3 regions of the Clostridium fungisolvens genome follow, and region 2 is predicted to be linked to each of the others. Evidence: riboswitches for the same ligand, from Rfam matches in the RefSeq annotation. Region 2 holds a riboswitch; each other region holds the start of a gene.
What was found. A riboswitch is a leader RNA that binds a small molecule or an ion and turns the genes downstream of it on or off. The one in region 2 is predicted to bind lysine.
Positions count from the first base shown of each region.

Region 1: another riboswitch for lysine. It lies ahead of bsdtw1_RS06275 (transporter substrate-binding domain-containing protein); the one in region 2 lies ahead of bsdtw1_RS14650 (aspartate kinase).
Region 3: another riboswitch for lysine. It lies ahead of lysA (diaminopimelate decarboxylase); the one in region 2 lies ahead of bsdtw1_RS14650 (aspartate kinase).

Region 1 covers NZ_BLZR01000001.1:1,525,437-1,536,688, reverse strand. The annotation lists gene bsdtw1_RS06285 (amino acid ABC transporter ATP-binding protein) at 1-323, opposite strand, end outside; gene bsdtw1_RS06280 (amino acid ABC transporter permease) at 341-1,117, opposite strand; gene bsdtw1_RS06275 (transporter substrate-binding domain-containing protein) at 1,361-2,197, opposite strand; lysine riboswitch at 2,448-2,631, opposite strand; gene bsdtw1_RS06270 (SDR family oxidoreductase) at 2,843-3,586, opposite strand; gene bsdtw1_RS06265 (AraC family transcriptional regulator) at 3,801-4,736, shown strand; gene bsdtw1_RS06260 (DUF1858 domain-containing protein) at 4,958-5,206, opposite strand; gene bsdtw1_RS06255 (hypothetical protein) at 5,502-5,981, opposite strand; gene bsdtw1_RS06250 (alpha/beta hydrolase) at 6,195-6,920, opposite strand; gene htpG (molecular chaperone HtpG) at 7,093-8,973, opposite strand; gene bsdtw1_RS06240 (NAD(+) synthase) at 9,427-11,252, shown strand, end outside.
Region 2 covers NZ_BLZR01000001.1:3,307,907-3,319,158, forward strand. The annotation lists gene bsdtw1_RS14635 (DL-endopeptidase inhibitor IseA family protein) at 1-922, opposite strand, end outside; gene bsdtw1_RS14640 (M20 metallopeptidase family protein) at 1,197-2,309, shown strand; gene bsdtw1_RS14645 (DUF554 domain-containing protein) at 2,341-3,021, shown strand; gene bsdtw1_RS14650 (aspartate kinase) at 3,148-4,347, opposite strand; lysine riboswitch at 4,594-4,766, opposite strand; gene dusA (tRNA dihydrouridine(20/20a) synthase DusA) at 5,122-6,147, shown strand; gene bsdtw1_RS14660 (ferredoxin hydrogenase) at 6,218-7,951, opposite strand; gene bsdtw1_RS14665 (DegV family protein) at 8,592-9,452, opposite strand; gene bsdtw1_RS14670 (VIT and vWA domain-containing protein) at 9,583-11,252, opposite strand, start outside.
Region 3 covers NZ_BLZR01000001.1:216,118-227,369, forward strand. The annotation lists rRNA gene bsdtw1_RS00880 (16S ribosomal RNA) at 384-1,903, shown strand; rRNA gene bsdtw1_RS00885 (23S ribosomal RNA) at 2,134-5,039, shown strand; rRNA gene rrf (5S ribosomal RNA) at 5,096-5,213, shown strand; tRNA gene bsdtw1_RS00895 (tRNA-Glu) at 5,218-5,292, shown strand; gene sfsA (DNA/RNA nuclease SfsA) at 5,820-6,512, shown strand; gene bsdtw1_RS00905 (NAD(+) diphosphatase) at 6,553-7,044, shown strand; gene bsdtw1_RS00910 (beta/alpha barrel domain-containing protein) at 7,297-7,986, shown strand; lysine riboswitch at 8,202-8,404, shown strand; gene lysA (diaminopimelate decarboxylase) at 8,718-10,010, shown strand; gene bsdtw1_RS00920 (DUF3006 domain-containing protein) at 10,504-10,740, shown strand; gene lepB (signal peptidase I) at 10,727-11,252, shown strand, end outside.

The sequences.
Region 1 (11,252 bases), 1.8 Mb from region 2:
ACCTTTACTTGTCCAACAACACAATTGCTTAAAACATTGTGATTATTGAAAAGATTAAATGATTGGAATACCATACCTAGTTTTGTACGATAAGCATAAATATCGTGTTTATCATCGAGGATGTTTTCACCTTTATATATGATTTCTCCACCAGTTGGCTTTTCAAGTAGATTAACACAACGTAGAAGGGTAGATTTTCCTGATCCTGATGATCCTATTATACATACAACTTCTCCCTTTTTTACTGAAAAGTCTATGTCCTTAAGCACTTCATGAGTTCCAAAAGATTTACTTAAATGTTTAATATCAATTACATTTTCCATACTATTCCCTCCTTCGTTTAATACATATTAACTTCTTTATTTTTTCTAGCTATATCTTCAGGTGTTTCTACCTGCATTTGATTTGCATACATAATGTAGTTATCTGGTCCATCTAATTTTCTTTCAATTAATCTCAATATTCTTGTTACTGTAAAAGTCATTATAAAATAAAGTATACATGCAACAAAGAATGATTCAAAGTATCTAAAATTATTTCCGGCAACAGATTTTGTTTGGAAGTATAATTCAGTTACTGAAATTACGTTAAGTACCGAAGTATCCTTTATGTTGATTACGAACTCATTACCTGTTGCTGGTAATATATTACGTATAGCTTGTGGTAATATAACATTAGTCATAACTTGAAAATGCTTCATTCCTATAGCATCTGCTGCTTCAAATTGTCCTTTATCTATCGAAACAATACCACCACGAATAATTTCTGACATATAAGCACCAGTGTTTATAGATACTATAAGTACTGCTGCAAAAAGTCTATCCATATTCAAATTAAATGCCAAAGCTGTACCATAGTAAATTACCATAGCCTGTACGATCATCGGAGTTCCACGGAATACTTCTATATAAACAAATAATAGTGCATTTACGAGCTTAAGGAAATATCTTTTAATACCCTTCTCAGGCATTGGTACAGTTCTTATAACTCCTACTAATAAACCTATTACAAACCCTATAATAGTACCAGTCAGTGCAACTAACAGAGTAGTGCCAGCTCCTCTAAGGAACATCTGCCAGTTTTCTGAAACAATTTTTACAACCCAATCAAAACTCATTTTTTTCCTCCTTCAATAATGAAACCGAATGTGGTACAGATATACTGCTTCATAGTTAACAACACTTTTCAAGTCTTTTCCTCACAACTTAGGAATGTTCTAAAAAGTTTAAAAAGAAGCGGCACATCCTTAAATACATTCGGTTTCTAATAAAAAACTGTTTTTATAACCTTCATTGACGATTTTTTTCAAAGCTATCTTCCAAATCTTATATTTGGTAGCTCTAGCATACTTGTAACATTACTATTTTGCTGCTGGTTGATTTTTTATAGCTGTATCCATTATTGTCTTTCTTTGTTCTTCTGAGATACCTGCTAATGTTTTATTAATCTTTGAAGTTAAATCACTACCCTTTGCAACACCTACAGCTATTGCTGTATCATCATCAGATGTAGTAAATCCAGTTTTGAATTCAACCATTTTGTACTTTGAATTTGCAGTTTCAGCACTTACGCCTTCTGGACGTTCTGAAACATAACCATCAATTATACCTGATTCAAGGGCAACTCTCATTGCTGGGAAGTTATCCATAGCTGGTTGTTTTTGAACACCTTGAATTTGATCTATTACTGAATAGTGGAATGTATTTAATTGAGCAGTTACTTTTGCTCCTTTGAAATCTTGTATTGATGTAGCATTTTCATACTTACCACCCTTTTTAACTACCATAACTAAGTTTGATTTGTAGTAGTTATCAGAAAAATCTATAGTCTTCTTACGTTCTGCAGTAGGTGACATACCTGCTATGATTGCATCAATTTTACCTGAAGTTAATGCTGGTACAAGACCATCCCATTCAGTTTTTACTACAACTAAATCCTTACCTAAATCTTTAGCTATCTTTTTAGCTATTTCTATATCGTATCCACCTGCATACTCTGAGCTTCCATCTATTTTTACTGCTCCATTTGAATCATCTTTTTGAGTCCAGTTAAATGGTGCATATCCAGCTTCAAGACCTATCTTAAAAGTTCCGTTAGAAGCTGAACTCTTGTCAGCATTTGCCTTTGTTCCACAACCTGCTAAAAGTACTGTAGCTGATATTGTCATTGCTATTAATAACGCTAATTTCTTTTTCATGTTTAATTATCCCCTTTTTATTAAATTTAAATTTGTATTATGCTACTTGTCCTATTTTTAAGACATTGTTTAATTCATTAATAAGTTCTCATTACATACAACCTTTTAGACTTATAAAGTTATTAAGCTCAATAATATGTAGATTCATCCATATATTGCAATTCTTACATATCTGATTGTAATAAAAAAAGACCTGAGATGAGCTCAGGTCCTAATACACAAAATTAGCCTAATACCCCTTCTTTTTCCCAAATGAGATAGCACAACTCAATAAACCGGGATGTTTATTGAGACAGTCCTGCAGTTCTTAACTGCAGACCCAGCAAATAATACTGAGAAGTATTATAAACTTCGGCGACATTTCCTTCTTCTTAGAATCATAGTACTCTCAAACTCCTCTAAGAACTATTAAACACCGCGCCTCTACCTCACTAAGTTAAAGTGAGGCCTTATTAAATTATATAAACAGTGTACAACAGGACACCATATATGTCAATATAGATTTGTTCATTATTAATTAACAATTTTTGATATTCAGCACCACTATATACACGTTTTATTAGAGTTCTCCAAAAACAAATCATGTAAATTTAAAAATTAGTTACGATTCAAAGTAATTCATCTTCACTAATTCCAAAATCAATATTATACAAATCCACCATTAACTCTAAGAGTCTGCCCTGTAACCCATTGAGCCTTATCACTTACTAAAAATTCAATAACATTTGCTATATCTTCAGTTTCACCAAGTCGTCCAAAAGCATTAGCCTTTTTCATTGCATCTATTTGCTGTTCTGTTTTTCCTACATTAAATAGATCGGTATTAACAGGCCCAGGTGCAACTGTATTTATTGTTATTCCCTTAGCTCCAAATTCTTTAGCCAATTGGCGAGTTATCTGCTCAACCGCGCCTTTTGTAGCTGCATACACACTATAGGTTGGAAGCATACTTCCTACTACAGATGTTGAGAAATTGACTATCCTACCGTTATTCTCCATTAACTTCATTGCCTGCTGACATGCAAAGTAAGTTCCCTTTACATTTATATCAAAGAGCCTATCAAAGTCTGCTTCTGTAACATCAGAAAGTAATTTATATAGTATTACCCCAGCATTATTGATTAATATATCTACTTTTCCAAAAGCTTCAATGGTCTCTGTAAACAAGTTTTCTACATCACTTACTTTGCTTATATCAGCTTGTATTTCAATAGCTTCTCCACCATTCTTTTTAATTTCATTTACCACCTCAGCTGCTTTTTCAGGACTATTTGAATAATTAACTACTACCTTAGCTCCTGCCCCAGCTAATTGTTTTGCAATAGAACTACCTATACCTCTTGATGCCCCAGTAATAATTGCTACTTTTCCATTTAATTCTTTCATCATATATCCATCCTTTCTTGCATTAATTTATTCTGCCCAAAATCACGTTAATTCTTTGCATGTTTCATCTATAGCTACATCTGAGTTTAGACACTATAATTTCTTAACTTAATTGTAATATATGAGAAGCCTTCGCAGGTAGCCTATTTACGTTTAATCATTGCCTAATCCTCCAAAAAGAACTATAATCTTTACATAATCTAAAGGAGAGTTCACTATGGAGAATGAAAAGCTAAACAAATTAAATGAATTGTTTGAAGATAAACTAAAACAATTAGCTAATCTCATAGAACGTTTTACTGATAAAGAAGGACTTCAATCTTCCTCAATACCGTCACTAGACTTTATCCGTTCCACGGAGAAATCAGAACTTTTACATTCGATTTATACACCGTCCTTATGTGTGATAGTACAAGGGGCAAAAATGGTTATACTAGGTTCTGAAGGTTATAGATATGATAAAAATTCCTATTTAGTTGCTTCTGTCCACTTGCCTATTACTGGTCAGATCATTGAAGCTTCATCTGATGCCCCATATTTAAGCTTAAGACTTGGCTTTAGTAGTGATCAAATTCTTGATATAATAAAGGAAACTAAACAAGCAACTATGACAAAACAGAATCCCCCTCGTGGACTGATTGTAAATAAGACTAGTCTATCCTTACTAGATGCTCTTCTAAGACTTGTTAGTCTATTAGAAACACCAGCAGATATTCCAGTTCTTGCCCCTTTATTTATTAGAGAAATTCTTTATAGAATTTTACAAGATGATCAGGGGGATGTGGTAAAACAATTTGCTATGATTGGAAGCCATGCTCAAGCAATTTCAAGTGCTATAAACTTAATTAACAAAGATTTTTCAAAATCCTTGAGTATTGAGGAACTGGCAAAAACTATAAATATGAGTCCATCATCATTGCATCATCATTTTAAAAAAGTTACTGCAATGAGCCCTCTTCAATATCAAAAACAAGTCAGATTACAAGAAGCGCGAAGGTTATTGCTTTCAGAAACCTTAGAAGCTGCAGATGCAGCATTTCAAGTAGGTTATGAAAGTCCTTCCCAATTTAGTCGTGAATACTCAAGAATGTTTGGACTCCCACCTATAAGCGATATAAAGAGATTAAAAAATTCTATATATGTAAATTTCTAATGATATTTATCGTAACCAATATTAATAATAAAAACACCTTGTATAATAGTTTTTCTATCCTACAAGGTGTTTTTCAATTACTTATTATTTTTAATCTAGACAATATCATCTTTTAAGTCTGACACTATTTTTATTTTTTATATAAGCATATATTTAAAATCTCACACAATTTAGTTCGTAGATTCAAAGCTCTCCGCTCTAATGAATACACGCTATCTTCTTTATATATTTTTGTCTTCAATATGCTTCTTTATCATATTAATCAAATCTTCAACTTCAAATCCACTTTTTTCACTAACAAGTGCTATTGTTGCCTTTGATGACATAGCTTTAAACAATATTGGATTTTTTAACTTTTCAAATTTAGGTGATAGTTCAATTAAGAATTCTCTTATAGACGGATATTTTTTAGCAATATCTCCTATTAATGTTCCTTCATTAATATCTAATTCTTTTATATCGTAACTCATAATGTACCATCCTTTCATAAAACATACATCGTTATATAATAACTTATTATATCCATAGTAACATTTATAAAAATTGTTTTCTGTGATTTAAGTTACAGTTTTATGATTTTATTTAAACCTCTTTCTTTTTTCCAACTGCAGCAAGGTATATCACAAATTCTTCTCCGTCTAATTGCAGAAGATTATCTATAGCATTTTACTCGTCTCTTCCAAACAACAACTATTATTATGAATAAAAGCACCATCCTAAGTTGGATAATGCTTTTTTTATACATCTAAATTTATCTATATTTTATTACTTTCTCACTGCATTTGGATTCTTTTCATCAAACTTCATAATTGAGCTCATCTTAATTGCATCTTTGTACTCTTTTTCTTTTCCATCTATTGTATATCTTATCTTAACTGTCATTTTAGAATCTTTAGATATTTTAACATCTTCAATAACATTAAAAGTATCTGTAACACTCTCATTATATTTCTTAAATATGTCTCCATAAACAAAGCCTATAACACTTTTCCCTGCTACTTCAACATCAACATTCAAAGAGTCTACTTTACTTCCTTCCTTTGTAAGCTTCAGTATATATCCATCTTGAACATATAACTTATCCTCAAATGATACTAATGTAAGATTATTAATTCTTATGTCATCAGCTATTATGTCAGTTTTATAGACTACAATTGAACTACTTTTAAAAAGTTTTATCCCAAGTAAAATTGTTAATATTAATATAATAATGACTAATAGACCTATAACATCTCTTTTTTTCATAATACCCATCCATCATTAAATTTAACAACTAAAATATGATTCATTATTACTTACTTATTGTCTTAAACTCCGTAATTTTAATCTTCATAAATCAGTTATCCTCAAAATCATTATACCATTACACTTGCTTATTTTGTATATATTTTACATTTAATAAGATAGTCTTTTGAATGTTTTTAATATTTTAACTATGGATTCATAAGATTATATCTATTATAAATCTTTCACAAGCCATAAAATTGCCTTTATAAATCTTTCAGTTATTTCTGTAAAATGTCCTCCATTATTCCACTCTAATTTAACATTCTCTTCACTGCTAAGTTGCTTTTGTAGCATTTCGAATGCTTTTTCAGTACAAACTCCTACATTAGCCATACGTGGGTTTCTGCTTTTACTTTCTTTTATTCCAAGAGATAAATAAACTTTAGCATCTTTATTATAAGGATTATTTAAACTCATATATTCTATCCACTCTTCATACCATAATGATCCTGAAAGGCTTCCTACTTTACCGAAACATGCACAACTATAAAGTGCATATAAAGATAAAAGACCTCCAAGAGAATATCCAAGTAATACATTGTTTTTGTAATCAGACTTAGTTCTGTAGTTAGTATCAATATATGGTTTTATTTTATATAAAAGAGTCTCAATATAATTATCAGCTTTACCCCCAAAGTCTTCTCCATCCCTAGCTATGCCTTTTGCTGCCCAAGGAGTGTAATCATCATTCCAGTTTTTAGGCTGGATATTTACTAGAATAAATGGAGGACAATCTTTATAGAAATATGGCTCTATAGCACCAACTATTTCTCTTATATCATTTACACCATTTACATATACAACTGGAAAGCTTGATTCACTTTCAATATATTGCTCGGGAACATATACGCTACAATGATATCCCTCACATGTAAACAAATCTATACTACCACTCATCTTCTACTCCTTTTAATGAATTTTCGGTGTAAGTTAAGAAGTACCGTTGAAATTAAACTCATTAAAGCATCGAATGAATAACCACTTAATTTCAACACTTTGCCTTAACAGCACCTAGATCTAAAATAATAGAGCCATCCCCTATAGAGCTATAGTGAGGATGGCTTTATTATTATTTCATTATTTTGCAAATATTATTTGTAAATTCTACAGGATCTCCAATTGATAGACCTTCTATAAGTAGAGCCTGATTATATAATATATCTGTATACAAATTAAACTTATCTTTGTCAGCTTCATAAGCAGACTTAAGTGATTTGAATACGTCATGATTTACATTTATCTCTAAAACCTTATCAGCCTTTACTCCTTGATTGTTTGGCATTGCATTAAGTATTTTTTCCATTTCAATTGAAAGCTCACCATCGTTTGCAAGGCATACTGGATGATTCTTTAATCTCTTTGAAGCTCTAACTTCTTTAACTTTTCCAGATAATATAGACTTCATTCCTTCAAAGATATCCTTGTTTTCTTTTTCTTCTTCCTTTGAAGTTTCTTTGTTGTCATCATCTTCAATTCCAAGATCATTGCTTGATACTGATCTGAATTCTTTTTCTTTATAAGACATCAACATCTTTATAGCAAATTCATCTACTTCATCAGTAAAGTATAGTATTTCATATCCTTTGTCAAGTAAAAGCTCAGTTTGAGGAAGTTTTTCTATTCTCTCATTTGATTCCCCTGAAGCATAGTAAATATACTTTTGACTTTCTGCCATTCTATCTACATACTCAGCAAGTGTAACCATCTTCTTTTCCTTTGAAGAATAGAACATTATTAAGTCTTGAAGAACATCTTTATTGCTGCCATATTCACTATATAGACCGTACTTCAATTGTTTTCCAAAAGCTTCATAGAATTTTTCGTACTTCTCTCTATCATTCTTGAGCATAGTTTCAAGTTCGCTCTTTATCTTGTTCTTTATGTTCTTTGCAATAAGCTTAAGTTGTCTGTCATGCTGCAATATTTCTCTTGATATATTTAAGGACAAATCTTCTGAATCAACTATTCCTTTTACAAAACCAAAATAGTCTGGAAGTAAATCTCCACACTTATCCATTATCATAACACCACTTGAATATAATTCTAAACCTTTTTCGTATTCCTTAGTATAGAAATCATATGGTGTTCTTTCTGGTATAAATAATATTGCGTTGTAGCTAATAGCACCATCAACACTTATATGAACATGCTTTAAAGGCTTATCAAAACCAAAATGCTTTTCTGAATAGAAATTGTTATAATCTTCTTCTTTTAATTCTGATTTATTTTTTCTCCAAATTGGAACCATACTATTAATAGTTTTTTCTTCAGTATAGCTTTCGTACTCACTTTCACTGCCTTCTTTAAGCTTACTTTCAGTAACATCCATCTTAATTGGATATCTAATAAAGTCAGAGTACTTCTTGATTATGGACTTTAGTCTATATTCTTCTAAGTATTCATCAAAGCTCTCATCTTCTGTATTATCCTTTATCTTAAGGATTATATCTGTTCCTACAGTAGCCTTTTCACAAGGTTCAATTGTGTAGCCTTCTACTCCTTTGGATTCCCATTTATATGCTTCTGTACTACCAAAAGCTTTACTAATAACGGTAACAGTATCAGCTACTAAAAATGCAGAATAAAATCCAACACCAAATTGTCCTATTATATCATATCCATCTTTTATTTCATTTTCTTTTTTAAACTTCAATGAACCACTTTTTGCAATAACCCCTAGATTATCATCAAGGTCTTCTTTAGTCATTCCTATACCTGTATCAGATATCTTTACAGTTCTGCTCTCTTTATCAACGCTAACCTTAATAAAGTAGTCATCTTTTTCAAAAGATATAGATTCGTCTGTTAGTGCTTTGTAGTAAATCTTATCAATAGCATCACTAGCATTTGATATAAGCTCTCTTAAAAATATCTCTCTGTGAGTATAGATTGAGTTAATCATAAGATCCAAAAGTCTCTTGGATTCTGCTTTAAATTGTTTTGTTTCCATTATAAAACCTCTCCTTTCGCAATTGAAACCAGGCATATATATGTGTGAGCCTAGCTTTATTTCATGTACAAGGTAACTGCCATCTAAAAACTTATTTACTTTATCTCTTAATTCCTAAAAAGCAATATACCTAATAAACATCTTCTTATTTGTTTATACTAAGCCAACAAGAAGTACACTGTTAGCACTCATACTTAGTGAGTGCTAACCCCTATTTTTTATATATCACTTTTTAAATTTTATGTCAATATATTTCAGTTTAAAAATATCCATTCATAAATGAAACATGCCGTTTAATATTGTAATTTATTTTCGTAAATATTGATTTTATTTGTATTTACAATTAACATTAATATGGATGAATTACTTCATATTTAAACTTATGTTTTCATATTGAAGCCATTTCATCTTTATGTAACCTTTCAGATTGTTTAATAGGATGGAGTTGATTATATGGAATTTATAAAAGTAGGGGCTGCCTGCCCTAAAATAAAAGTAGCAGATATAAAATATAATGTTGAAAATATAAAAAAATGCATAGATGAAGGCTTAAAACAAGAAGTTAAAGCTTTAGTTTTCCCTGAACTTGCTGTTACAGCCTATACATGTGGCGATTTATTTTCACAGTCTAGATTAATAAAAGAATCTATCAATGGTGTAGAAGCTATATGCGAATATACTATGGGAAAAGATATGCTCATAGCTATAGGCAATCCACTTATATATAATAATTGTCTCTACAACTGTGCTTTTATTATATTTGAAGGCAAAGTTCTTGGTATAGTACCAAAAAGTTATATCCCTAACTATACGGAGTTTTATGAAAAAAGATGGTTTACAGAGGGAATTGGACTTAAAGACAAGAACATTGATCTACCTTTTCAAAAAGCTGTTCCCTTTGGAACAGATCTTATTTTTAGTTACGAAGATGCACGCTTTGGATTCGAAGTATGCGAGGATTTGTGGACTGTGGTTCCACCAAGTTCTTATTTATCCATAGCAGGTGCTAATATAATAGGCAATCTTTCAGCCTCAAATGAACTTGTATCTAAAAGCGATTATAGAAAATCTCTAGTTTCTGACCAAAGTGCTAGATGCATGAGTTCCTATATATATAGTTCTGCTGGTGTACATGAATCAACCACCGATTTACTCTTTAGTGGTCATATGCTAATTGCAGAAAACGGCTCTAAACTAAATGAAAATGAGCGTTTTCAAAGAGATAATGAAGTTATTTCGTCAATAATAGACTTATATAAATTAAATTCGGAAAGATTGAAAAATGTAAGCTTCAGAGATACTGCAAGACTTAATACCTTTGAATTTAGAAATATTGAGTTTGCTTTTGACAATATCGATGTTACTGATTTCAATAGATTTATTGATAAGCATCCTTTTGTTCCTTCCTCTGAAGTACAAAGAAAAGATAGATGCAAAGAGATATTTAACATTCAAGCATCAGCTTTAGCTAAGAGATTAGAACATACTACCCTAAATAAAGTCGTTATAGGAATTTCTGGTGGGCTTGACTCTACCCTTGCACTTTTAGTCGCAGTTAAAACCTTTGATATGCTAAAACTGCCTAGAAAAAATATAATAACAATAACAATGCCTGGCTTCGGCACTACCGACAGAACTTACAACAATGCTCTTACCCTATGTACTGAACTCGGCTGCGATCTTAGAGAAATAAATATAGTAAATGCTGCTCTTCAACATTTTGAAGATATCGGTCATGATAAAAATATCCATGATATCACTTATGAAAATGTTCAGGCAAGAGAAAGAACTCAAATTCTTATGGATTTAGCAAATAAAGAAGGTGGTATACTTGTAGGAACAGGGGATCTTTCGGAGCTTGCACTTGGTTGGTGCACTTATAACGGAGATCATATGTCAATGTATTCTGTAAACTGTTCTATACCTAAAACCTTGGTTAGATACTTAGTTGATTACGTAGCTAAATACGAAGTAAATAAAAATGCTTCTGATACTTTGTATGATATATTAGATACACCAGTAAGTCCTGAACTTCTACCAAAAGATGAGAATGGTGATATAGCACAAAAAACTGAAGATATTGTTGGTCCTTATGAACTTCACGATTTCTTCTTATATCATTTTATAAGACATGGTTCTTCACCTGAAAGAATAATGTTCCTTGCTAAAACTGCTTTTAAGGATCTATATGATGAAACCACCATTAGAAAATGGCTAGATAAATTCTTGAACAGATTCTTCTCTCAACAATTTAAAAGATCTGCTTTACCTGATGGTCC
Region 2 (11,252 bases):
CTCCTATTCCCATCAGTTTGCTAATCTCAAAGTTCCTTCCTACTATTAGAGTACTTAAGATCTCCTCATCTTTTAAAGATTTTACAATTGCAGTATTATCAGCAGGCTTTTTTGTGTCATTTGAAGCAGTATTATTTTTTAAATCCGTATTTTGCTTAGTTACAACTTGCGAATTATCACTTGTATTTATTTTCTCTTCCTTAACCGCTATCGGCTTTAAATCCTTATCAAACTTATACCAAGTAAGTTTTTTATCATCATTTAGCTGCGGTATTTCCAAGATACCATCTCCATCAATATCCTGTGCATATTTTTTCAAGCCATTTACAGTACTATTTATAAGCCTTTCAATCTTACCTTTATTCATTATATAGACATCAATATTTGAATCTTTAGATACAGCTGAGTTATCTATTAATCCGTAAGTTCCATCATTTATTTTTCCTACTACTAACTCACCTGGAAATGCAGTATTAGAAGGAGCTACACTATCACTTAAGTCTTGATATTTATCTTTCCTATATTCATAGACCTTAACAGGAGATTTCTTCTCTCCCTTGCTATTATAAGGAACAATATATATTTCAGGAATCTTATCATTATCCAAATCACCAAATGCATATCCATCTTTATTCATATCCCCGATGGTTGTCCAAGATTTATCCTTAGCAAACTTTTCTTTTATAAAGTTCAGCATAAGTTCATCTAATTTGCCAAATTCCTTCACATCTCCTCCGGCAGATATAAATTCAGCATATTTTGATACTGATTCCGGATACTTCTTTTCAGAATAAACCTTATTTAATTGATTTAATATATCCTCTTTATTAGTTTTATTGTTATCATTACTCTTACTACATCCGAATAATGACAAACTAATTATTAGAAATAAAGCTACTGTTAGATTTAATTTCTTAGTCATGCTATTCCTCCGTTTTATTATGTTGTTTCATCTTTAAAGCAGAAAAATCCTACAATATTAGGATTTTTGAATAAATATAAGTATGAGTTCACTTAATAATATTCTTACATTTTCAACTATAAAATTATAGCACAGTGAAACATTTCCTTACATCACTATAAAAATTCATTTATGCCCAATTTGGACACTTTTTTATATTTAATTGACATAAGTCTCTTATTTTCATATCCTTATACTAAATACTAATTTTATTTTAGAAAAGAGGGTTGATTATATGGATATTATAAGAAAAGTAATAGAAGAAAACTTAGAAGAAGTAATTAGTATGTGGCATAAGCTTCATGCTACTCCTGAACTTTCATTTGAAGAATATAAAACACAAGAGCTACTTCTTGAGTTTTTAAATTCTATGGGCTATGAGAGTAAGAAGATTGCTAAAACTGGATTAGTTGCGGTACTAGGAGATGATTCCAAAGCAATTGGCATAAGGACAGATATAGATGCTATAAACGTAGCAGGTCCTCGTCACTCCTGCGGACACGATTTTCATATGTCAACAGTGCTAGGCACTGCTCTAGTTTTAAAGAAATTAGGTGTAAAAAAGACAGTTAAATTTTTATTTCAGCCAGCGGAAGAAGCAATTGGTGGAGCAAAAGTTATGATTGAGGAAGGTGTTTTAAAAAATCCTGAAGTAACTGAAATGATTGGCTTTCATGTATGGCCAAAGGTTCCTGTTGGAACTATTGAAGTTTCACCTGGCCCATCTATGGCTTCAGTTGATGATTTTATCATTACTTTTAAAGGAAAAGGTGGCCATGCAGCAATGCCTTATATTTGTATAAATCCATTATATCCAGCAATGGATTTTATAAATACTATGACTATAAAAACAAAAATAGAAAACAATCCATTAAATCCTCACATTCTTACCTTCACTACTTTACAATGTGGTACAGTAGGTAATGTTATAGCCGAGGAAGCAGTAGTAAAAGGAACTGTAAGAACCTTTGATATGGCTTTTAAGAAAAAGCTTCAAAATCAAATTTTAGCCGAAGCTGAAGATATCGGCAAAAAATATAATTGTTCTGTATCATCCCATTATAATGTATATTATCCGCCTGTTATAAGCGATGAAGCTTTGACAGAAAAATTTACTAAGATTAGTAAAAAGGCTCTAGGCGAAAACAATGTTAGGCCATTGGAAAAAACTTTTACAGCAGAGGATTTTTCTTTCTATTGCGAGAAAGTTCCATCAGTACATTTTAGACTTGGTATATCTGATGGTTCTAAAGGTGAATCACCGCTACATTCACCTAATTTTGACGGATCATTCGAAGCATTGTATTATGGTATATATACTCTTGTAAACTATGTTTTAAACGCATAATCAAATTTATTTTTTATTGGGGGGAAAAGTTTTGTTAGGTACTTTAGTAAACTTTGGGGCTATTGTTATTGGAGGCATATTGGGATTACTTCTAAAAGGAGGAATACCCGAACGATTAAGCAAAACTATTATGAACGGTCTTGCTTTGTGTGTTTTGTATATAGGTATATCTGGTACCTTAAAAGGAGATAATCCACTATTAATAATTATTTCAATTGCAGTAGGAGCATTAATTGGTGAGCTCATTGATATTGATAACTTACTAAGCAAATTTGGAGAATTCATTGAAGAAAAATTTAATAAAATGACAAAGAACTCCCCTATTGCTGAAGGATTTGTCACTTCATCATTATTATTTTGCGTTGGAGCTATGGCAATAGTTGGTTCCCTCCAAAGTGGTCTTGAGGGAAATCATACTGTACTATTTAACAAATCCATTCTAGATGGTATTTCATCAATAGTTTTTGCTTCATCACTTGGTATTGGCGTTATATTCTCTGCCTTTGCAGTACTAATATATCAAGGAGCTATAACACTACTTGCTACGCTGATTCAAGGAATCTTAACAACTACAGTAATAAACAGCATGACAGCAGTAGGAAGCTTGCTTATTATTGGTTTAAGCTTTAATATGCTAGGTATTACTAAAATTAAGGTAGCGAACCTACTTCCTGCCATAATAATACCTATGATATATTCCTTTTTTGCATAGTTAAAGACTTTTATTTCTAGCTAATTTAGAGAACAAGCTCTACAGCTTTCTATTAATTCATTTAGAAAGCTGTAGAGCTCAACATAAAAAAGTCAGCTTACAAGTATTCTGTAAGCTGACTTTTTATTACAAGTTAAAATGCTTAGCTGCTGTTTCAATAGCTTTAATCTTATGCTCTTGTTTTATGGCACAGGTAATTCTGATTTCAGATGTTGTAATCATCTTAACTTCTATATTTGCATCAGAAAACACCTTGAATAGTCTTGCCGCAACCCCAGTAGTATTTTTCATTCCTAACCCTACTAGTGAAAACTTTGTTATATCTTCATCTATTAGTATATTGTCCTTATTTGAAAAATCAGTTAATATTTCCATGCACTCATTTATTTCATTCTTAGGTATTGTGAATGATACATTCACTAAATTCTCCATAGGCGCTGTCTGAGAAATCATATCTATATTAATTTTTCTATTTGCAATTGCCTCAAATAAATCTGATAAAATATTTATATTAGAAGATAAATTTTGTACTGTTACGGAAACATCCTCATCGCTAGTTGCAAGACCTGTTACTGGTTTACTCTCTAAATTCATATCCTTTACCCCCTTAATTACTGTTCCTTTAATATCACTACAACTAAGTCCTACATATATAGGAATATCATATTTTTGTGCGAGTTCTACACTTCTAGAGTGCATTACCTGAGCTCCGAGACTGGCAAGCTCAAGCATCTCTTCATAATCTATAAAATCAAGTTTCTTAGCTTCCTTAAACTTTCTTGGATCGCAGCTATATATACCATCTACATCAGTATATATTTCACATTCTCCTTTAAGCTTTACCGCCAGTGCCACTGCAGAAGTGTCAGAGCCACCTCTTCCAAGGGTTGTAATGTCCCCAATTTCATTTACTCCTTGAAATCCTGCAACAATAACGATCTTTCCTTCGTTAAGACTACTTTTTATCTTCTTTACGTCAATATCATCAATTAGAGACTTTCCATAAATACCTGAAGTCTTTATTCCGATTTGATATGCTGTATAGCTTATAGCATCATACCCTTTATTCTTTAGCGCCATTGCTAAAAGTGAAGCCGATATAATTTCACCTGTAGAAATTAACGCATCCATCTCTCTCTTATCAGGATTTTCGCTAACTGACATTGCAAGATTGATTAGGTCATCAGTTGTATCCCCCATAGCTGATACAACCGCAACTACGTTATTTCCTTTATTTTTCTTTTTTATAAGCGTATCTGCTACTTTTTGTATTTTTTCAGCTGTAGCCACTGAACTTCCACCATATTTTTGTACTACTGTCTTCAACTAGAAGCCCCCTTTTCCCTTATAACGAAATTTGCTAATACAACTTTCATTAGTAACCTTTTTTCAATATACCTTTTCTAAATCTATGTTAAGATAATTGAGCAGATAATATGCTTTATTTTCCACAGATTTAGATAAAAAACTTAAAGTAAATTCTCGGAACATAGTAAAAAATAAAAAAATAAATGCAGCCAAGGTACACCTTAGCTGCATAAAAATACAAAAATATTAAATACGCATCTCGTGTCACCTTGTAGCTCTCCACTTATAAATTTAAGTGACAACTATACATATCTTATACGTATAGCCAGAGAATATATTCGCAGTACATTCTCTTCGGCTGTTGTTCCTTTCTTCATGAATCATCACTTGCCAGCTACTCATGAGTACTTTTAACATCCAGCACCTCTACCCTAGGTTTCTTTAGATAATATTAAGTTCACTTTATGCTAACATATTATCAATAACTTTTCAATACCTAAATTAAACATATTAAAATATTTTTCTCATTAAATATATTTCTATGTTTTGTATATAAAAAGAATATTTATTCATTTTTATTTATAAACTTCAAACTTATCTGTTAAATCTTAAAGCAACCCGTTTATACACTACCACTTAATGGTTAATTTACAAAAGATTTAGATTGCATTTTTCACTTACTCCTATTTATAATAATTATTAATTGATGATAATTATAAGTAGACCACTTAATTCAAACAAAGTGCTAAACAGCATCAAACATTTTAATAGCTTACTAAGGAGAATATATATATGAACAATTCTTTTAACCATATTATAAGCATTGCACCCATGGTGGATAGGACCGATAGGCATTTTAGGTACTTTGCTAGACTGTTAACTAAAAACACCTTATTATATACTGAAATGATTACAGCTCAGGCAATAATAAATGGGGATAGAAAAAAGCTTTTAGATTTTTCTCCTATTGAAAACCCAATAGCACTCCAAATAGCAGGATCTAATCCTGAAGAGTTGTATAAGGCAGTAAAAATAGCTGAAGAATGGAATTACGATGAGATAAACTTAAATGCAGGCTGCCCTTCAGATAGAGTTTCAGGAAATATGATGGGTGCATCATTAATGGCTTATCCTGAATTAATAGCTGAAATGATTTCTTCAATGAAGAGTGCAACTAAAAAGCCTGTTACAGTAAAACATAGAATAGGAATTAGCAGTTCTAAAGTTACTTCTTCATTTATGCCTTACGGATCGTTTCATGATTTCGAGCATCTTTCAGACTTTATGAGCATAATAAATAAGGCAGCTCCTGATAGAAATATAATACATGCTAGAATTGCTATTTTAGAAGGATTAAGCCCTAAAGAAAATAGAGATATTCCCCCTCTAAACTACGACATGGTATATGCTATAAAAAAAGAGTTTACGAATTCTATTATTGAGATAAATGGAGGAATCAAAACCTTAGACGATATACATGAGCATTTAACACATGTAGATAGTGTCATGATTGGGAGAGAAGCATATTCAAATCCTGCTTTTATGGCTAGATTTGATTCATTATACAACTGCCAAACCTTAACCTCATTAACTAGAAGGGACGTCATTGAAGGTTTTCTCCCTTATATTGAAAATTTAGAAAACAAGGGGGAGAATGCACACCTGGCATTATCACATACTATCGGCCTATTTCAAAATCAGCCCGGAAGCTCTTTGTGGAAGAGATTGATTTCAACACCTTCTAAAGGCACTAAAAGTACTATACTAAGAGATGCCTTAGATTCTTTACCTCATGATGTACTTGATAAAAAAATATAATTTTACAATTCTAAATTTGCTTATACAGCAAAAAGAGTTTGAGAAATCTCAAACTCTTTTAATAATTATCTTACTTTGTTTTAGGTGTATATTTGTGGTGAAGTAAATGATGTGCTCTTCCTTCGCCTGGAGTTCCCATGTAAGTTTCGTACATCTTTAATAATGCAACATTTTCATGAGACTTTCTCTTCTTCATACCCTTATCTTCATTATAAAGCACAGATGCTCTTACAGCCTTTATGTCAACAGTCTCTAATGTAGCTGAGCTAACATGAGGTTGTCCACCACCGTTTACACAACCACCTTCACAAGCCATAACTTCTATGAAGTGATATTCTTTTTCTTTCATTCTGTCAGACTTCATAAATTCGAATAAGTTAGCAGCTCCATTGATTACAGCAACATTGTAGTTGTTTCCGCCAATTTCAACTGTAGCTTCTTTTATTCCCTGTAAACCTCTTACCATTTCGTAATCAACATTTTCAAGATCTTTCTTTTCAACAAAGTCCTTAGCAGTTCTTAATGCTGCTTCCATAACTCCGCCTGTTGCTCCGAATATAGTACCAGCACCAGTGTATTCTCCCATAGCTGGATCAGCTATACCATCTTCAAGTGCTGCGAAATTCATCTTAACTTCTTTTATCATCTTAGCAATTTCTCTTACAGTTAAAACTGCATCAATTTGTCTAAGACCGTTGATTTCCATTTCTGGTCTATCAGCTTCAGCTTTCTTTGATGTACATGGCATAACAGTTACAGTAAATACATTCTTAGGATCTAAGCCTGCTATTTCTGGATAGTATGTCTTAGTTGCTGTACCAAAGATTTGTTGTGGTGACTTAGCTGATGAAAGATTTCCAAGCATATCTGGGAAATAGTTCTCAACTTGTCTAACCCAACCTGGGCAGCAAGAAGTAAACATTGGGAATGGACCGTTAGCTTCTATTCTTTGAATTAATTCTGTAGCTTCTTCCATGATTGTCATGTCAGCTCCAAAGTTTATATCAAATACTTTGTCAAAACCTAAGTTTCTTAAAGCTGTATAAGCTTTTCCTGTTACATCTACTCCAAATCCCATATTAAATAATTCACCTAAAGAAGTTCTTACAGATGGAGCCATAGCAACTATAACGTGCTTTTCTGGATCAGCTAAAGCTTCTTTAACTCTATCAATATGAAGTTTCTCTGATAATGCATCTACTGGGCAAGCTATAATACATTGTCCACATAATAAGCAATTAGTGTCATCAAAGCATTTACCGCTTTCATTTCCTATAACCTTTTGTCCATCTTTTTCAACAAACTGTATTGAGCTTGTTCCAGTCTTCTTCTCACACTTAGCAACACATCTACCGCAAAGTACACATTTAGTTCTATCAATTACAAGTGAAGCACTTCTATCATCAACGTATTCTGACTTATCAGCCACTACGAATGGTTTAGATGCTTTTGCTTTAGTCTTAATTACTAACTTTAAGAATTCACAGTTTTCTCTTCTCTTACAAGGTCCACATTTGAATTCATGTCTATCAAGCATAGTTGATACTCTTTCTTTTATGTGGTTTTGAACTCTTTCAGAATTAGTTGTTATAACCATTCCGTCTTCTACATATGTATTACAAGAAGTTGCTAGTTCATCTCTTCCTTCGATTTCAACTACACATACTCCACAATTACCAACATCGTTACAATCTTTTAAAAAGCAAAGTGTTGATACATCTATTCCGTTATCTCTAGCAAGTTTTAGGATTGTCATATCTTCATTTACTTGTACAGCATTACCGTTTAATATTATATTTTTCATTCTTTCACCTCTGATTAAAATATCATTTCAATAAATGCGACTTAAGTAAGGTTTTACCTTACATCTTGTACTTCTTATAATCAAAATCATAATGTGCATTTATATTTTAGCAGATTGTTAAAGAAAATCCTATGTAATATTTAAAATTAAATTTATTTTTTTCTCATAAAAACGTTTACAAATGTGCTATTACGAAAAATTTTTATTTTTATCAAAAAAACCTATGATTTTTTGATAATTTAATTAGTCTGAAAATTGGAAAATTAACGTAATGACTTCACTTAGTTAAAGTTTAGCATTATTGTCGGGATTGTCAACAATAAACTTTGTTATTTTTTTAACTCACTTTGCATATATTTTTCATTATCTTAAGGCAATCCCCTTAACTTTTGTTTTAAATTAAATTTCATAATATATAAAAATGTACCAGTTCGCTCCTGACTCTATTTTTAAATCACCTCACATTTTTTGTTGGAATGATTCAAAATAAAGTTTTGTTACGAAGTGGCACATTTTTAGATAAAACACTTCATATTTGAATCTATCAAAATAAGGATTCGTAGATTTATCGCAATCTTTATTTTGAGTTTAAGTACTAAAGCGTTTCACCTTTATTAATTTCATTTAAATTAATTTATATTTATCTAAGCGGATTCTCAGTGTAATAAGCTAGACCTACTGTTGCTGGACCTACATGCAATCCTATCACTGGTCCTATATCACATAACTGTACTTTTGTTTTTACTATTTCTTCTATAGTTTTTGCTAGTTCTTTTCCTTCTACTTCCGAATTTATGTGATGCACAACTACTTCACCTAAGTTATTTCTATCTATATCTTTTCTAAAAGCTTCAACAATTGTGTCTATAGCTCTCTTCTTTGTCCTTACTTTTGCAAATATTGAAGTTTTTCCATTCTCAACAGTAAGTATAGGATGTATCTTCAAAAATGCACCTATTAATGCAGAAGCACCACCTATTCTACCGCCTTTTTTTAGGTATTCTAATGTATTAGGGACAAATAAAAATCTGCTTCTGAGTTTCATGTTCTCTACTGCAGCTACTATCTCCTCCATTGATTTTCCTTCATAAGAAGCCTTTGCTGCTGCAAGTACTGCATATCCCATCTGCATGCAATTTGACTCAGAATCCAGGATCTCTATTTTAGCATCAGGGTATTTGTCCAATATCATTTCTTTCACAAGATTTGCACTTGAATATGTACCACTCATTTCAGATGATAAAAACACCCCTACTATTGAGTTTTTCTTCAAAACTTCTTTTTCAAAAATTTTATAAAGATCTTCCAACCCTGGTTGAGAAGATGTTGGTATTTCATTAGATATTAATATTTCTTCGTAAAAAGCTGTCCTATCCATAGTTGTTTCATTATAACTTTGTCCTTGAAATATTACATTTAATGAACATACAGAAATATCATACTTTTTAATTAAGTCCTCCGGTATATATGATGTACTGTCTGTTATTATTTTTATACTCAAGATGATTACCCCCAGTAAGATTCTTTGTCTAAAATTATACTCTTTTATATAAATTAATACAAATAATTCCTATCACTATATAATTTATAAATGCTTGTAAAAGATAACTTCTACAAGCATTTATAAAATCTTATATTAACTTTAATATAGCATATTTAGCCACATCTCTTATATTTTCTTTTAAATTGTGTTGTATATTTTCAAACAATTGCTCACTATCAATAGCTTCTGAGGCTATAAAACTTATTGAAATTTCAGTAATTATATCGAATCTATTAAGTTTCATTAGTCCCTCTAATGCAGAGTATTCGTTATATTTGATTACATCCTTGATTACATTCACAGCTTCAACTACATCTTGTTCAGTCTTCGATCTTAATAATCCTTTTTTCTCAACAGCCTTAAATGTACTTAATGTAAGCATACAAAGGTTCTCATCTAATAACTCTTCAACATCAGTTAAGGTTCGAGCCACATACTTTATACCTTTATCAATTTGCTTGTTATAAAGATTTAAATCTTCCTTTCCTAGACCAAAAGCAATCAATGATAAACAAGTATTTTCTATTCTATCGTATAAAGTGCTTTCTTCTGAATTATCAAATGATCCTTCTGCAAACTGATTCCTAGCTATAAGCTTTAATAATTGATTTCTTGAAATTTCTTTGTTTACTTCAACCTTAGGTTTACTCTTATTCAATTTTTCAGATGTATTATAAAGGAAACGTGGTGAATCTATAAAATATCCACTAGCAAAATCTTTCAGTGCCTCTTCAGAAACTATAAGAGGAACTGTCTTCCTAATTATTGCTCCTAACACTGGTTCTTGGAAGCTTTCTACCATAAGAAGTTCTGTTTCTTCACTTAATATTCCACTCTCTTTAGATATTTCTATTATCTTATGCCTCATTGACTCAGCAATTTCTCCACGCTCGCCCCTCATTCTCTCACTTATAGATTCTATACGCATTCTACTCCAGGCTTTTCTGATAAGATCTACATTTTCTTCTAAGTCAAAAGAGTCCATGTTTATAGTAACACTATAATCTTCTTCTCCAACTTTCCCTATTATACTTATATTCCCTTCAATCGCTCCCTTAACCAGTGCGAATATGGAGAACTGTTCTCTATCGTATAGATACTCAATACTTCTTGGATAAGTCCTTAAAACCTCTAAATTTCCCCAATCAATTTTTAATACATCTATCTGAGGACTATTGATTCTGCTAAATTGTCTTACTACCAAATCTTCAATTTTTTCATCATAATAAATGAATTCTGGCTTTCCATAACCTATCTCAGCAATTTTATTTATGAAGTAACTATTTACGGATGTGTCCATACCAAATGGGAATATTCTGTTATCACCAATATTTTCTTTTACATAATTTAAGATAATGTCCTCTTCTTCATCCTCTACATTATCATCTGTAAATAAAAGAATCGTAGAATCACCCTGCTTATTTTTTTCATTTAAAGCTATCTTTAAGGCTTCAATCAAGTTTTCTTCCTCACTACTTGGTGAAAGCGAATTAATAAATTCACTAGCTTTTCTTAAGTTTTCTTGAGTATATGGTACCTTCCCTTGCTCTGAAAAAATTAAAATTTCCTCATCAAAAGCTATAATATTAAAGGTATCATTGTCATCTAGATTTCTTAAACAAAGCTGAAGGGCATTCTTTCCTTGCTCTAGCTTTTCTCCCATCATAGAGTTTGATTTATCTAAAATGAACATATAATTATTTCCACTATCATTTATTTCTTCATCAAGTTTCGGAAAAATACTTAAGTAAAGTATCG
Region 3 (11,252 bases), 3.1 Mb from region 2:
TACCTGGTGTATCAATATAAGAAATACTTATTATTTTTAAGTATTACATAGGAAATTAAATCTAATACACATATTTGGCTGAAATAGAGATATATACAAGATAAGACACATGTTATTATAAAACACGTCGCTGCGACAAGGTTGTAGTGATGAACACAAACTTTTGAATAAAGATTTTTAAATAAATTAAAAAAGTTCAAAAAAATGTGTTGACAAGAAAATCTTACGGTGGTAAGATATAAAAGCTGTCAGAAAAACAGCAAAACAACTTGGTCTTTGAAAATTAAACAGAGAAGATAAACAAAGTCTAAAACTAGACTTAAACTAAACCAGCAATTCTTTTGAAAAAAGACTTACTAAGTAAGTAAGCTATGATTAAACTTTAAATTGAGAGTTTGATCCTGGCTCAGGACGAACGCTGGCGGCGTGCCTAACACATGCAAGTCGAGCGGAGAAAGTTCTTCGGAACTTTCTTAGCGGCGGACGGGTGAGTAACACGTGGGTAACCTGCCTTATAGAGGGGGATAGCCTTCCGAAAGGAAGATTAATACCGCATAACATTTTCGTTTCGCATGAAATGAAAATCAAAGGAGCAATCCGCTATAAGATGGACCCGCGGCGCATTAGCTAGTTGGTGAGGTAATGGCTCACCAAGGCGACGATGCGTAGCCGACCTGAGAGGGTGATCGGCCACATTGGAACTGAGATACGGTCCAGACTCCTACGGGAGGCAGCAGTGGGGAATATTGCACAATGGGGGAAACCCTGATGCAGCAACGCCGCGTGAGTGATGAAGGCCTTCGGGTTGTAAAGCTCTGTCTTTGGGGACGATAATGACGGTACCCAAGGAGGAAGCCACGGCTAACTACGTGCCAGCAGCCGCGGTAATACGTAGGTGGCAAGCGTTGTCCGGATTTACTGGGCGTAAAGGGAGCGTAGGTGGATATTTAAGTGGGATGTGAAATACCTGAGCTTAACTTGGGTGCTGCATTCCAAACTGGATATCTAGAGTGCAGGAGAGGAAAGTGGAATTCCTAGTGTAGCGGTGAAATGCGTAGAGATTAGGAAGAACACCAGTGGCGAAGGCGACTTTCTGGACTGTAACTGACACTGAGGCTCGAAAGCGTGGGGAGCAAACAGGATTAGATACCCTGGTAGTCCACGCCGTAAACGATGGATACTAGGTGTGGGGGTTTCAACACCTCCGTGCCGCCGTTAACACAATAAGTATCCCGCCTGGGGAGTACGGTCGCAAGATTAAAACTCAAAGGAATTGACGGGGGCCCGCACAAGCAGCGGAGCATGTGGTTTAATTCGAAGCAACGCGAAGAACCTTACCTAGACTTGACATCTCCTGAATTACCCTTAACCGGGGAAGTCGGTACCTTTGGTACCGACAGGAAGACAGGTGGTGCATGGTTGTCGTCAGCTCGTGTCGTGAGATGTTGGGTTAAGTCCCGCAACGAGCGCAACCCTTATTGTTAGTTGCTACCATTTAGTTGAGCACTCTAGCGAGACTGCCCGGGTTAACCGGGAGGAAGGTGGGGATGACGTCAAATCATCATGCCCCTTATGTCTAGGGCTACACACGTGCTACAATGGCAAGTACAAAGAGACGCAAGACCGTGAGGTGGAGCAAATCTCAAAAACTTGTCCCAGTTCGGATTGTAGGCTGAAACTCGCCTACATGAAGCCGGAGTTGCTAGTAATCGCGAATCAGCATGTCGCGGTGAATACGTTCCCGGGCCTTGTACACACCGCCCGTCACACCATGAGAGTTGGCAATACCCGAAGTCTGTGAGCTAACCCGTAAGGGAGGCAGCAGCCGAAGGTAGGGTCAGCGATTGGGGTGAAGTCGTAACAAGGTAGCCGTAGGAGAACCTGCGGCTGGATCACCTCCTTTCTATGGAGAAATTATTAAGTACTGATGCATTTCAGACTTAATATATACGAATTCTGGTTAGAATCTCTCTCTGTTTAATTTTGAGATACCAAGTATCTCAGATTGTTCTTTGAAAATTGCACATAAGTTAAAGTAAAGATATTTACTATTCTTTGTAATAAATTGATTGCTAAAATGCACGCTAGTATTTTAGTAAATCAGCAAATTTGTAACTCAAATTTGATTTGATAGGTCAAGCTACAAAGGGCGCATGGTGAATGCCTTGGCATCAAGAGCCGAAGAAGGACGTGACAAGCTGCGATAAGCTTTGGGTAGGCGCAAATAGCCTGTGATCCAAAGATCTCCGAATGAGGAAACTCACGTAGGTAACCCTACGTATCCTATAGTGAATACATAGCTATAGGAGGGTAAACCTAGGGAACTGAAACATCTAAGTACCTAGAGGAAGAGAAAGAAAAATCGATTCCGTCAGTAGCGGCGAGCGAAATCGGAAGAGCCCAAACCAAAGATTTATCTTTGGGGTTGCGGACAGAACATAACATTGGTGGCTATTGTAATTGAAGATATCTGGAAAGATACACCGTAGAAGGTAATAGTCCTGTAAGTGAAACAAGAAGACCATAGTTCTGCTCCAGAGTACCACGAGACACGTGAAACCTTGTGGGAAGCAGGGAGGACCACCTCCCAAGGCTAAATACTACTTGATGACCGATAGTGAAGAAGTACCGTGAGGGAAAGGTGAAAAGAACCCCGGGAGGGGAGTGAAATAGAACCTGAAACCGTGTGCCTACAACCGATCATAGCACCATATGTGTGTGATGATGTGCTTTTTGTAGAACGAGCCAACGAGTTACGGTATGTAGCGAGGTTAAGTACTTAAGGTACGGAGCCGAAGGGAAACCGAGTCTGAATAGGGCGACTAGTTGCATGCCGTAGACCCGAAACCGGGTGACCTATCCATGGCCAGGTTGAAGCGAAGGTAAAACTTCGTGGAGGACCGAACCACGTTGGTGTTGAAAAACCATGGGATGAGCTGTGGATAGCGGAGAAATTCCAATCGAACTCGGAGATAGCTGGTTCTCCCCGAAATAGCTTTAGGGCTAGCGTCGGATATGACTAATGGAGGTAGAGCACTGAATGGGCTAGGGGGCATATCGCTTACCGAACCTTATCAAACTCCGAATGCCATATAGTATTAGTCCGGCAGTCAGACTGCGAATGATAAGATCCGTAGTCAAAAGGGAAACAGCCCAGATCGTCAGCTAAGGTCCCAAAGTATAAGTTAAGTGGAAAAGGATGTGGGATTTCTAAGACAACTAGGATGTTGGCTTAGAAGCAGCCACTCATTAAAAGAGTGCGTAATAGCTCACTAGTCGAGAGATCCTGCGCCGAAGATGTTCGGGGCTCAAACTTATCACCGAAGCTACGGCTAGCAGATTTATCTGCTGGGGTAGGGGAGCGTCGTAATCGGGCTGAAGTCGTACCGTAAGGAGCGGTGGACTGATTACGAGTGAGTATGTTGGCATCAGTAGCGAGAACTAGGTGAGAATCCTAGTGGCCGAAAACCTAAGGTTTCCTCAGGAAGGCTCGTCCGCTGAGGGTTAGTCGGGACCTAAGCCGAGGCCGAAAGGCGTAGGTGATGGACAATCGGTTGATATTCCGATACTACTGCAAATCGTTATTACCGATGGAGTGACGCAGGAAGATAGAGTGTGCTAGCTATTGGATGCTAGTCTAAGCACTTAGGTATACAGGTAGGCAAATCCGCCTGTATTAGCTGAGGTGTGATGGGGAAGGCCTTTTAGGCTGAAGTACTTGATTCTACGCTGCCAAGAAAAGCTTCTAGGGAGAAATGTAGTACCCGTACCGCAAACCGACACAGGTAGGTGAGGAGAGAATCCTAAGGCCGGCGGAAGAATTACAGTTAAGGAACTCGGCAAATTGACCCCGTAACTTCGGGAGAAGGGGTGCCTACGAGAGTAGGTCGCAGAGAATAGGCCCAAGCAACTGTTTAGCAAAAACACAGGTCTCTGCTAAAGCGAAAGCTGATGTATAGGGGCTGACGCCTGCCCGGTGCTGGAAGGTTAAGGGGAATCGTTAGCGGTAACGCGAAGCGGTGAACTTAAGCCCCAGTAAACGGCGGCCGTAACTATAACGGTCCTAAGGTAGCGAAATTCCTTGTCAGGTAAGTTCTGACCCGCACGAATGGCGTAATGACTTGGGCACTGTCTCAACTGTAAATCCGGCGAAGTTGTAGTGCAAGTGAAGATGCTTGCTACCCGCGATTGGACGGAAAGACCCCGTAGAGCTTTACTGTAGCTTAGCATTGAGTTTCGGTATTGTCTGTACAGGATAGGTGGGAGACTTGGAAGCATCCTCGTTAGGGGATGTGGAGTCGTCCTTGGGATACCACCCTGACAGTACTGGGATTCTAACCGGGCACCATGAAGCTGGTGACGGGACATTGTTAGGTGGGCAGTTTGACTGGGGCGGTCGCCTCCAAAAAAGTAACGGAGGCGCCCAAAGGTTCCCTCAGAACGGTCGGAAATCGTTCGTAGAGTGCAAAGGCAGAAGGGAGCCTGACTGCGACACCCACAAGTGGAGCAGGGACGAAAGTCGGGCTTAGTGATCCGGTGGTACCTCGTGGGAGGGCCATCGCTCAACGGATAAAAGCTACCTCGGGGATAACAGGCTGATCTCCCCCAAGAGTCCACATCGACGGGGAGGTTTGGCACCTCGATGTCGGCTCGTCGCATCCTGGGGCTGAAGTAGGTCCCAAGGGTTGGGCTGTTCGCCCATTAAAGCGGCACGCGAGCTGGGTTCAGAACGTCGTGAGACAGTTCGGTCCCTATCCGTCGCGGGCGTAGGAAATTTGAGAGGAGCTGTCCTTAGTACGAGAGGACCGGGATGGACTGACCTCTGGTGCACCAGTTGTTCCGCCAGGAGCATAGCTGGGTAGCTACGTCGGGAAGGGATAAACGCTGAAAGCATCTAAGCGTGAAGCCCACCTCAAGATTAGATTTCCCATAGCGTAAGCTAGTAAGACCCCTCGAAGAACACGAGGTTGATAGGTCGGAGGTGTAAGCATGGTAACATGTTCAGCTGACCGATACTAATAGGTCGAGGGCTTGACCAATACAAGATATTACAAAGTAAACTTAAGTGCAATTTTGAAAGAATAATCTTTCAATATCTAGTGATGATGCGTCTAAGGGTTACACCCGTACCCATACCGAACACGAAGGTTAAGACTTAGACGGCTGATGGTACTGCATGGGCGACTGTGTGGGAGAGTAAGTGGTCGCTAGGTTCATGGCTCCTTGGTCAAGCGGTCAAGACACCACCCTTTCACGGTGGTAACAGGGGTTCGATTCCCCTAGGAGTCACCATAACTTATATAACTCGATTTACTTCCGGAGTTTATCGAGTTTATATATGTGTAGAACGTAATAGGGCTGAAGCCTATAAATGAATATATAAGGAGTTACTCTTAAGGGTAATTCCTTATTTTTGTCTATAAAATTAGTATTTTTTTCGGAGAAAATGTAGAAAAAAGTTGTTTTTATAAAAAGTATTGATTTATTCACAAAAAAGCCGATTTTTATATTAGTTGTCCACATTTTTGTATACAAACCTGTGAATAAATGTGGATAAGTAGTGGGAAAACTAATATTTATTGCCATATGCCATAAGAAAATAATATAATTAGGTTAATTATTAGAGTTTAGCATACTCAATTTAATAAATATGCTACAACAAAATAGTATATAAACCTACAAAAACTTACATAAAAGCAATAATTATAAGGGAAGATATAAATTTTATGGTTAAGTATTAACATTGCACACATTTTATGTGGACAATATGTGTGAATAATGTGGATAACTATCTTAAATATATTATGAAGGTGATTAATATGTTAATAGAGAAACCTGTGCTAGAAGCAGTATTCGTTAAAAGGCCAAATAGATTTCAAGGGTATGTAGTACTAGAAGGTAAGGAAATAATGACTCATGTTCCCAATACAGGGAGATGCAAAGAAATCTTGATACCAGGAACAACGGTTATACTTAGAAAGGAGGATTCGCCGGAAAGAAAAACACAATATGATTTAATAGCTGCATACAAAGGGGAAAATCTCATAAGTATAGATTCACATATCCCAAATAAGGTAGTACAAGAGGCACTGATAAATAAAATGATTCCTTCCTTGGAGAAATATAATATAATAATGAGAGAAAAAACTTTTGGAAATAGCAGATTTGATTTTAAACTTAGTGATGATATTGGCTCAGAATATTATTTAGAAGTTAAAGGAGTGACTTTAGAAAAAGATGGAATTGCTAGCTTTCCAGATGCGCCTACTGAAAGAGGGAGAAAGCATTTATTGGAACTTGTAGAGGTTAAAAGACAAGGAAAAGGAGCTGGAGTTATATTTCTTATACAACTAGATGATATAAAAGCATTTACGCCTCATGATGAAACAGATCCTGAATTTGGTGAGGCATTAAGATATGCAGCTAAAAATGGGGTTGATGTCTTTGCATATTGCTCTGAGGTTACTCCAAACAGCATAACTTTGAAAAGGGAAGTTCAAGTGATATTATAGTATATAGAATATATTGTAAGGTAATTTTAGGGGGAATGACATGAAATTCGTATATTGTCCACTTTGTGGGAAGAAGCTTGAAGAAAGACATAGTTGGGATGAGGGGGGAGTACCATATTGTTCAGAGGATGATATGATGTTTTTTGATGTGCCAAGACCTTGTATTGTTGTTGCCATTATAAAGGAGAATAAGATACTGCTACTTAAGCAAAGCTATATATATAAAAATTCAAAAGTACTTGTTTCAGGTTATATCAGCCCCGATGAAAAAGCTGAAGATGCTGTTTATAGAGAGGTAAAAGAAGAAACGGGATTAATAGTAGACAACATAAAATATTTAGGTAGTGATTATGTTAAAGGGAAAGATCTACTCATGCTTACATATATAGCACACTACAAATCAGGAGAAATTATAAAGTCTTCGGAAGTGGAATGGTTAGATTGGAGCAATATTGAAGATGCAATAGGTGAAATGACTGAAGATAAGATAGGAAAAGCAGTAGTTAGGAAGATACTTAATGAATTAAAATAATTATATTTGTTATATTTTGAATAATATTGTCATATGAATTAAAGAAAAATTAATATAAAAAAAATGACAAGAGAAACTTGTTGTATTAAAATATAGTTAATTTTCAAATTATTTTTATTCTTTAGGAAATTGTAATAAGGCAAAATTCGTTTGTATATATATTTTAATTGTAAAAGAGTTTTTGCTTAATTTCTTTGATATTTACAATTTATTAATTATATATTTTTATGGAAGGGAAAGGGGGATATTTAAATGATAGGAAATACAAATAAAGAGCCAAAGTATGTACCTGAGATTAAAGGAGCTCTAAGAAATCACTTAATAGAAATGCCTGCAGTTATAAGGGATGCAAGTGGAATAAAGATATTCGGCAAAAGAATAAAGTCATTAGTATTTACTACTGATGTTGCAATAATAAAAAACACTAATGCTGATGCAATAATTGCAGTATATCCATTTACTCCTCAGCCTATTATTACTGAAGCTTTGATGCTTGCTGCAGACGTTCCAGTTTTTTGTGGAGTAGGAGGAGGTATAACTCAAGGAATGAGAGTTATAAATCTTGCATTGGATGCGGAATTTAAAGGTGCTATGGGAGTTGTAGTAAATGCACCTACTTCAAATGAGATTGTAAGTAAATTGAGAAATACAGTAGATATACCGATAATAGTTACTGTTGTATCTGAAAACGATGATTTTGAAGGTAGAATAGAAGCAGGAGCTAACATATTAAATGTCTCAGGTGGGAAAAATACTGCCGAAATAGTCCGTAATGTAAGAAAGAAGTTTCCAGACTTCCCTATTATCGCTACAGGCGGACCAACAACTGAAAGTATAAAAGAGACGATAATTGCAGGAGCAAACGCTATAACATATACACCTCCTAGTTCTGGTGAGATATTTAGCGAACTTATGGTTAAATACAGAAGTGATAAAGAATAGCGATATATCTATATAGATGATTTCTTAAGCATAATTTAAGAGTGAATCATCCTTGAAATGTAGACTTTGGAAGTACATTCTATATTAATTATTTCTATTTTGTATTGCATATTTATTTTAATATGATATCATAGTAGTTAAATTATAAATAAAATTGAATAATGTCGAGTCGTTAATAATATTAAAGTATTATCCGATTCAACGTATTAAACGAAACCTAGGGTAGAGGTGCTGTTTTTAAAAGTATTTATTTGGAGCTGGCAAGTGTAGATGAATAAAGAAAGGAAAAATAGCCGAAGAAGATAACTTGGCGAAGTTTTTTTCTGGTTATATATATAATATGTATATAACTGTCACTTTAAAGAAAGATAATTATAGTGTTATCTTTCAATTATTAAAGTGGAGAGCTACAAGGGATTAAGAATTGCGATATAGTATTTTCAAAGGCTTTTGATATATTTTAGAGTTATATCATAAGATAAAAATTCATTTCTGCAATTTCACCTTATAGCGAATTCTACCCGTCACAGATATTTTCTGTGACGTTTTTTACTTTTTTAGAGGCTATAAAATTAAGTATCACAGAATCTTAAATGCTTTGGCTAATTTTACATATGCCTGATTGCACTATTTGATGTTGAAGAATATCATAATTTAGGAGTGGCACTTAAATCATAATAAGGTAAAGAGTAAAAGAGATCTTATTAGTTAAAATTGGGGAGGCAATGTTTATGAAATTGTTTGGAAGTATGAATATTGATGAGAATGTATTATCAATCAATGGGGTTAGAGCTACAGAGCTTGCAGAAAAATATTCTACACCGCTGTATGTTTTTGATGAAAATCTTATTAGACAGAATTGTAGAGAATATTACAATGGATTTAATTGTGAAAATAGAAATAATAGAGTTGCGTACGCTGGAAAGGCATTCTTAACTCTTGCAATGTGCAGGATTATAAAAGATGAGAATCTATATTTAGATGTTGTGTCAGGTGGAGAGCTTTTTACAGCATATAAATCTGGATTCCCGTTGGAAAAAGTATATTTCCATGGAAATAACAAGACAATTGACGAAATTGAACTAGGAATCGATCTTGGTGTAGGTACTTTTGTAGCAGATAATGAAATGGAGATAGAACTTATCGACAAGATTGCTAGAAAGCATAATAAGAAGCAACGAATTTATTTAAGAATAACTCCAGGTATAGAAGCTCATACACATGAGTATATCAAGACTGGTCAGCTAGATTCAAAATTTGGCTTTGCATATATAGGCGATAATGTATTAAATGTTGTTAATAAGGTTTTATCATTACAGAATGTAGAACTTTCTGGGTTACATTGTCATATAGGATCTCAAATATTCGATATAACACCTTATGAAGATGCAACTGAGATAATGCTAACAATTATTAAGGATATTTATAATGCCACAGGATATCTAATAAAAGAACTTGATCTTGGAGGTGGTTTCGGAATTTATTATAATTCTGATGATGAACCAAAACCAGCAAGTGAATACTGTGCAGCAATCTTAAGTAAGGCTGATCAAGTTTGTGAAGACTTAGGATTAGATATGCCTATACTTACTATAGAGCCAGGAAGATCTATAGTTGGAAATGCGGGAATTACATTATATAAAGTTGGGTCAATTAAAGAAGTTCCGTCAATAAGAAAGTATATATCTGTAGATGGTGGAATGACTGATAATATTAGACCAGCGTTATATAATGCTGAATACGAATCAATAGTAGCTAATAAAGTCAATTCTGACGAGCTAGAAGACGTAACCGTAGCTGGAAAGTGCTGCGAATCTGGAGATATATTAATAAATAATATAAGATTACCAAAGGTTCAAACTGGTGATTTATTGGCTATAATGTCAACAGGTGCCTATGGTTATTCTATGGCTAATAATTATAATAAGGTTCCTAAGGCAGCTGTTGTTATGATAAAAGATGGTGAAGATAGACTTGTTTGTAAAAGAGAAACTTATGCAGATGTAATTAGCAATGAAATATAGAATTATATTATAAAATTGAATTTTAAATCAAGTTTAAATTTAGTTTTATTAGAAAGTTTATCTGTATAAACTAGTAATTGAAGATTTACACAGAGTGTTGAATATATCGACACTCTGTTGTTTTTTACTTTCAATGAAACATAATATAAGTTAAACAGTAAAATAGAAGAATGTGGCGCCTATATATTATTTTTAAGGCCAAACTATTTACATAAAGGTAGAAAAGGTATATCATATAATTCACCCAATTAAATTTTATACAATGCATTTACAGCAAGTGGAAAAATAACCTTTAAATTATCTATCTACAATAGAAAAAAAAATTTATTATGATATACTTATATAAGGTGTATTTTAATTGTTAAGTAGTTCAGCTAAAGATGTACTACTTCGATCCGAAAGCTATTTTTTAAGCTCTCACGAGTTCTGGTGAGAGAATTTAAAAATAATAAATTTCATTACGGAGTGATGCATACATAATAGAGGAGATAATATGAAATCATCTAAAGAATATATAATAATAGATAGAATAGAAAACAATATTGCCGTTTGTGAGGTAAATGAAGAAATTTTTAAAATTAATGTCAATAATATTGAAGGAGTACCTAAAGAAGGCGATGTATTGGTAAAAAAAGATTCAATTTATTATATAGACAGAGATTTAACAGATAAAAGGAAATCAATTGTAGAAGATTTAATGAAAGGTATGTGGAATGATGGAGAAAAGTAGTAATAGAAATCCTATGGTCAAATTTTTATTAGATTGGGTAGTACCTATTGGTGCAGCTATATTGCTTGCCATGCTTATTAATAAATTTCTTTTATACAAAGTTTCAGTTCCAACAGAATCAATGTATCCAACTATAAAAAAAGGTGATCAAATGTTTGTGACCAAGATTTATAATCCTCAAAATATAAAAAGAGGAGATATATTGGTTTTTTATTCAAATGAGCTTAAAGACTTACTTATAAAAAGAGTAGTTGGGTTGCCTGGAGAAACTGTAGAGATAAAAGATAATGGAGATGTTTATATTGACGGCAAATATCTTCAAGAAGATTATGTAAAGAATCCAGATAGTAAAACAGGAAGTTTTAAGATTCCTGAAGGAAAGTATTTAATGCTCGGAGATAACAGAGCTAATTCTGCAGATGCAAGATATTGGAACAATCCATATATTGATGCTAAGGATATACAAGGAAAAGCAAGAGTTAGGGTTTTCCCATTTGACAGGATTGGGCTAC